3 regions of the Paenarthrobacter sp. GQ52 genome follow, and region 1 is predicted to be linked to each of the others. Evidence: predicted binding sites of a transcription regulator. Region 1 holds the regulator's gene; each other region holds the start of a gene.
The links. Region 1 encodes HrcA, which represses chaperone genes, less so after heat shock. Its sites were predicted from a motif close to TTNGCACTCGNNNNNNNCGAGTGCNAA; they were not measured.

Region 1 (2,198 bases):
ACCATTCCCCGCTGCACGGCCACTTCCGGCAGCTGTTTTTTGCCAGGAGCGGACAGATCCTGCGGGCCCCAATTGTCGAAAGCCAAGGGATTCCTACCTTTTGTGCTGGTTTTTGGCGCGGACCGAAGGCGGCCGCGCGAGGTTTCAATGCTAGCAACGGGGTGGCTCATACTAGACTTGTTAGCACTTGGGCATGTTGAGTGCTAAGTGTGGTGGTCCGATTGAGATCCCGCGTTGACCGGTCGTAGGGACCAAGGCAGTCGTCAGGAGGTGGAGCAATGAGTGAGCCGCGCAAGCTTGAGGTGCTGCGTGCCATCGTTGAGGATTACGTGCATTCCAGGGAACCTGTTGGGTCGAAGGCCCTCGTGGAACGGCACCATCTTGGCGTTTCCAGTGCCACCATCAGGAACGACATGGCTGTCTTGGAAGAGGAAGGCCTCATCGCGGCACCCCACACCAGCGCAGGCCGAATCCCAACGGACAAGGGTTACCGCTTATTCGTTGACCGAATTTCCCAGGTCAAGCCGCTTTCGGCCGCCGAGCGCAGGGCCATCCACTCGTTGCTTGAGGGCCCGGATGATGTTGATGACATCCTGGAGCGCACTGTAAGGCTTCTGTCGCAGCTGACCAACCAGGTGGCCGTGGTGCAGTATCCCCATTCCAATCGCGCGCTGGTCCGGCACGTGGAATTCGTCCTGTTGGCCCCAAAGCAGGTGCTTGTGGTCCTCATTGCGGATACGGGCAGCGTTGGGCAGAAGGTCATCGACGCCGGCTCTGACGTGAGCAACGAGGCGCTGATGCTCCTGAGGTCCCGCTTCCTCGGCAGCATCGCAGCCACCCAGATGGCTCTTTTGCCGCAGGTGCTGCCATCGGTAGTCGCCCTGTGTCCGCCGGAACTCCGCAGCTTGGCGCAGACGTTGGCTCAGGGGTTGCAATCACTCAGTGACACCAGCCGTGAAGAGCGCATCCTGATGGCAGGAACGGCCAACCTGGCCCGCTCCAATGTGGATTTCCCATTGAGCATCGGTCCCGTGCTGGAGGCACTCGAGGAACAAGTTGTCATGCTTCGGTTGTTGTCTGACATGGGGGATGATCCCCGTGGCGTCACCGTGAGCATTGGACGCGAAAATCCGTACGACGGCTTGGCTGAGGCGTCCGTCGTGGCTACCGGCTATGGCTCCGGGGCCAAGGTGGGGATTCTCGGTCCGACACGCATGGACTACCCCACCACCATGGCAGCCGTACGCGCCGTGGCCCGTTACCTTTCCCGCATTCTCGGCGGCTGAAAACCGGTCCGAGGAAACATCCGCAGTACAACAAGGAAGAGATACCGACTTTGAGCAGCCACTATGACGTTTTGGGAGTCTCGCCGGAAGCCACCGGGGAAGAGATCAAAAAGGCGTACCGCAAGTTGGCGCGGAAACTGCACCCCGACGTAAACCCCGGTGAAGATGTCGCGGAACAGTTCAAGGCCGTGACCCACGCTTACGAAGTGTTGTCCGACCCCCAGAAGCGCCGGGTCTACGATGCCACCGGCAATGAGAACGGCACCGACAACGGTTTCGGTGGCGGCTACTCCGGCCAGGGTTTCGCGTTCCAAGACATCTTCGACACCTTCTTTGGTGGCGGTGGCGGCCACGGTGGACCAGCCTCGCGTGTCCGTCGCGGCCAGGACGCACTAATCAGCGTCCGCATCGACCTGAAGGACGCCGTGTTCGGCGTCAACAAGAAGCTTGAAGTGGACACTGCCGTGGTTTGCCCCACCTGTGACGGCAGCTGCTGCCGCCCGGGCACCCACCCGGAACGCTGCGACATTTGCGGTGGTAGCGGCCAGGTACAGCGGGCTGTCCGATCCATTCTCGGTCAGGTCATGACCACCGCGCCTTGTGGTTCCTGCGAAGGCTTCGGCACGGTCATCAAGGACCCCTGCAACGAGTGCAACGGACAGGGCCGAATCCGCAGCCGCCGTTCCCTCACCATCAAGGTACCGGCAGGCGTCGCAACCGGGACGCGCATCCAGTTGTCCGGGCAGGGCGAAGCAGGTCCCGCCGGTGGTCCTGCCGGTGATCTCTATGTAGAAATCCGGGTCAACAACGATTCCATGTTCATGCGTGAAGGCGACGACCTTCATGCCACATTGAGTGTTCCTATGACGGCGGCGGCACTTGGCACCGAGCTGCAGCTGGACACCTTCGACG
Region 2 (2,198 bases), on a different contig from region 1:
GGCACCAAGGCCGCAGCCGAGGTCGGCAACGTGCGGGATGCCCGCCTTCGCGAAACGCTCGGCGTGCCGGGCCGCGACGTTCAAGCGCGTTGCCTGCTCCAGTCCCGCTTGAGTGAAAAGCATCTGCCGGGCGAACTCGCCGAACTTGGCCTCGGCACGTGTCCGCAGGCGGGATTGCGTGAGGACCGCGGCCACGAGTTCGGGGGAGTGGCCCGCTTTCCGGAGCTCGGCATTGACGCTGAACGAGTCGGCTTCCCGGTAAGGCCCCAAGGAGGCAAGAAGTTCCCATCCTTCAGTTGTCAGCAAGGGCGCGATCTGTTCCTGCGGTGCGTGAGGCATGGGATCAAGCCTAACGGCGCGGTGCTTGACAACGTGACCGGCGAATCAGCCCGATAGGGTTGTTTTCATGGAAGACAACGCAGCCCCGCATCACTCCACCATGACAAAGTTCGCTCGTCCGGCCCTGATAGCGGGGGCAGTGATCGCGGTGGTTTGCGTCGGCCTGCTAATCATTATCTTCGCGCTGGATTCCTTCAATGCCGCCACCTACTCCGTCGCCGGCAAGAGCGTTAACGACGCCACCGAGGAAGCGCGGGGCATCCGCGAACTCTACAGCGGCGCCAGAACCGGTGGAATCATCACCTTGGTGATCTCCGGCGTCGTTGCTATTGCCGCTGCCGTAGTGCTGTATCTGAACCGCGGCAACGCTCCGCTGGACGAGGATGACGACGGCGAAGACTACGATCTGGACGACCTCACCGGCCGATGACGGAGGTTCACTCATGACGAAATTCTGGCACTCGCCTTGACCGAGTGCTAACGCTTACATAGAGTCTTGTTAGCACTCTCCCCCGGAGGGTGCTAATCACGCCAAGCGTCTTCCGGCACCGCGACGACGGTTGTACGCTCCGGCACCCTAGTTCTTAGTCCATGAATCAGCTCATGAAAAGGAGAGTCCGAGTGTCGGTCTCGATTAAGCCTCTTGAGGATCGTATTGTTGTTCGCCCGCTCGAAGCAGAGCAGACCACGGCTTCCGGCCTGGTAATTCCGGACTCCGCACAGGAGAAGCCGCAGGAAGGCGAAGTTGTTGCAATCGGCCCCGGCCGCTTCGATGACAACGGCAACCGCGTACCGGTTGACGTAGCTGTTGGCGACGTCGTCATCTACTCCAAGTACGGTGGAACCGAAGTCAAGACCGGCGGCAACGAGTACCTCGTTCTGTCCGCCCGCGACGTCCTTGCGATCGTCGTAAAGTAACTTCCTGGAGCCCCGCACCGCCGCCGCGTTGGAATCATTCCGACCGTCAGCGGTGCGGGTTTTCTGTCTTGAAAGGACACAACCATGGCAAAGCAGCTTGCTTTTAACGATGCTGCCCGCCGGTCTCTTGAGGCCGGTATCGACAAGCTCGCCAACACTGTCAAGGTGACGCTTGGCCCGCGCGGCCGCAACGTCGTGCTGGACAAGAAGTGGGGCGCTCCCACGATCACCAACGACGGTGTGACCATCGCCCGCGAAGTTGAGCTTGACGACCCCTACGAGAACCTTGGCGCACAGCTGGCCAAGGAAGTAGCAACCAAGACCAACGATGTCGCCGGCGACGGCACCACCACGGCCACCGTGCTGGCACAGGCCCTGGTCAAGGAGGGCCTCCGCAACGTTGCTGCCGGCGCCGCTCCTGGCGAGATCAAGCGCGGCATCGAGGTTTCCGTCGAAGCCATCGCAGCCCGCCTCCTGGAGAACGCCCGCGAAGTCGAAGGCACCCAGGTTGCCAGCGTCGCAGCCATCTCCGCGCAGAGCGACGAGGTTGGCGAACTGCTGGCCGAAGCGTTCGGCAAGGTTGGCAAGGATGGTGTCATCACCATTGAAGAATCCTCCACCACCCAGACCGAACTGGTGCTCACCGAGGGCATGCAGTTCGACAAGGGCTACCTTTCCCCGTACTTCGTCACCGACGCAGAGCGCCAGGAAGCAGTTCTTGAAGACGCCCTCATCCTGATCAACCAGGGCAAGATCTCCTCGCTGCAGGACTTCCTGCCGCTGCTGGAAAAGGCCCTGCAGGCCAACAAGCCGCTCTTCATCATTGCTGAAGACATCGAAGGCGAAGCCCTCTCCACGCTGATCGTCAACCGTATCCGCGGCACGCTCAACGTTGTTGCCGTCAAGGCTCCGGGCTTCGGCGACCGCCGCAAGGCCATGCT
Region 3 (2,198 bases), on a different contig from region 1:
CTCCACCTCAATAAGGGCAACCACGGAACCGCCGGTCTTCTGCTGGACAGCGATCATTTCGCTTAGCAGGTCCTCGCGGGCATCGATCAGGTCATCGCCCAGCAGAACGGCGAAGGGCTCGTAGCCAACATGCTGCTTTGCACGAAGGACTGCGTGGCCCAGGCCGTTCGGGTCACCCTGGCGGACGTAGTGAATGTCGCCGAGGTTGGTGGCGGATTGGATGGCCTCAAGCTTGGCGGTGTCGCCCTTTTCAGCCAAGGTGGCTTCCAGAGCGGGCACGCGGTCAAAATGGTCTTCCAGCGCGCGCTTGCTGCGCCCCGTGATCATCAGGACGTCGTGCAGACCCACCTTGACTGCTTCTTCGACCACATACTGGATGGCGGGCTTGTCCACCACGGGCAGCATTTCCTTCGGCATCGCCTTGGTGGCGGGAAGGAACCGGGTGCCAAGGCCCGCTGCGGGGATGACGGCCTTACGGACAGCGTTGTTTTCTAGAGTCACCGGACTAATGTAACGGAAGGAACACATCATCGGCTAAACCCCTCGCCGCGGCGGGACGCACATTTCGTCTTGGTAGCGGACAGCCCCTGCTCTTCAGCGGGCAGGGAGAACCTCAGATTGGACACGCATGGCATCCAAGGAAGACATCCGCAGCAGTCGGCGGCTGCACCGGCGGACACTCACTCCGGAGCACATAGCAACTGCAGGCGAGTCGCTTGCGCGGCATGGGACAGCCTGGGCAGCGGAGCTCTCCCCCGGCGGCGGCGCCGCCACCTTTGCTGTGTACCTTGGCGTCGCCTTCGAGCCGCCCACTATCCCCCTCATCGAGTCCCTGCACGAGGCCGGGCATCAAGTGCTGCTGCCTGTTTGCGAGCCGGGCCGGTTGCTGAGTTGGGTGTATTGGACGCCTTCCACGGCCTTTGTCAGGTCCGCCTATGCGCCCATAGACGAACCGGAAGGTGAACGCTTGGAAAGCACCGTGATTGCCAAAGCTGCAGGGATCTTCATGCCCGCCACAGCCGTGGATCGGGACGGAAACCGCATTGGCCAAGGCGGTGGCTACTACGACCGGCTTCTCCAAGGCCTCGATGCTGCCGGCCAGCGGCCGCCCACCATCGCAGTGGTGTACGACGACGATTTGTTGCCTTCAGGCTCGATTCCCGCCGAGGCATTTGATCGCCCGGTGCGCCAGGTGCTGACCCCGTCGGGTGTCGTCCAACTCCACGACGGACCGGAGCCCGGCTGACAGCCCTGTCCCGGCAAGTGAGGTCCGGCACATCCGCTGGTACACCAGACAGGGACCAATGATAGAATTAGCACTCAGGCCCTGCGACTGCTAAGGCGGAAATTCTCCGCCGGTGCTGCACAGGACCTGAACTTTGTCCTGAAGGAGGAACTCAGTGCCCACATACGCATACGCCTGCAAAGACTGTGACCATGCCTTTGACATCGTCCAGTCCTTTTCTGACAGCTCCTTGACGGAGTGCCCCGAATGCAAGGGCGCGCTTCGCAAGAAGTTCAACAGCGTTGGCGTCGTTTTCAAGGGCTCCGGGTTCTACCGGACTGATTCCCGCGATGCCAAGGGCAGCACGGTTTCGGCCGCACCAGCTTCACCCGCTTCCCCGGCGGCCCCTGCAGCAGCGCCCGCAACTGCAGCCGCAGCCAGCTAAAAGGTTTTCCACATAAGGCACCGGACCGCTGTTTGCGGCCCGGTGCGACTGGCTAACGTGGCGGGATGTCATCTTCCTCCCGCAGAGCCCTCATCGCCCGCGCCGAGCGTTCAGCAGCAGCAGCCGCCGGTGACTGGCCGCCGCTGAACCGCTCTCCTGCCCGACCACCCCGTTCCCGGGCCGGAGACACCTCACGGTTCAGCCGCCGTCCAAGAGGTCATGTCGGACAGCGGGGCGGAATTGGATCATGGATTTCACGCAACCGCCGCTTGGCCGTTGCGCTCCTGCTGTGCGTGGCTGCCGGCATCGCCGTCCAGCAACTTACTCCAGCGTCTGAGCAGCGCGTGAGCATTGTGGTAGCAGCCCGCGACCTACCGACAGGTAGCAGCCTCACAGAATCTGATTTCACCAGCGTTGGAGTGCCGTCCGATCTCGCGATTACCGGATCGGTGCATAGTATCGGCACCCTTGTTGGCCGTCAGCTTGCTTCCCCCCTCCGCAGGGGGCAGATACCTACGGAGGCCAGCC

Region 2: groES (co-chaperone GroES) is a predicted target of HrcA. The motif match lies at 794-820, and genes of this name have one in related genera.
Region 3: AC6CH8_RS13020 (FmdB family zinc ribbon protein) is a predicted target of HrcA. The motif match lies at 1,314-1,340, and genes of this name have one in related genera.

Annotation. Positions count from the first base shown of each region.
Region 1 is NZ_JCAXEJ010000005.1:145,748-147,945, reverse strand. Features, by position in the region: gene AC6CH8_RS09305 (DUF3097 domain-containing protein) at 1-86, opposite strand, end outside; gene hrcA (heat-inducible transcriptional repressor HrcA) at 279-1,286, shown strand; gene dnaJ (molecular chaperone DnaJ) at 1,337-2,198, shown strand, end outside.
Region 2 is NZ_JCAXEJ010000008.1:128,061-130,258, forward strand. Features, by position in the region: gene AC6CH8_RS12925 (THUMP-like domain-containing protein) at 1-339, opposite strand, end outside; gene AC6CH8_RS12930 (hypothetical protein) at 407-769, shown strand; gene groES (co-chaperone GroES) at 961-1,257, shown strand; gene groL (chaperonin GroEL) at 1,342-2,198, shown strand, end outside.
Region 3 is NZ_JCAXEJ010000008.1:153,985-156,182, reverse strand. Features, by position in the region: gene galU (UTP--glucose-1-phosphate uridylyltransferase GalU) at 1-531, opposite strand, end outside; gene AC6CH8_RS13025 (5-formyltetrahydrofolate cyclo-ligase) at 629-1,246, shown strand; gene AC6CH8_RS13020 (FmdB family zinc ribbon protein) at 1,401-1,670, shown strand; gene cpaB (Flp pilus assembly protein CpaB) at 1,736-2,198, shown strand, end outside.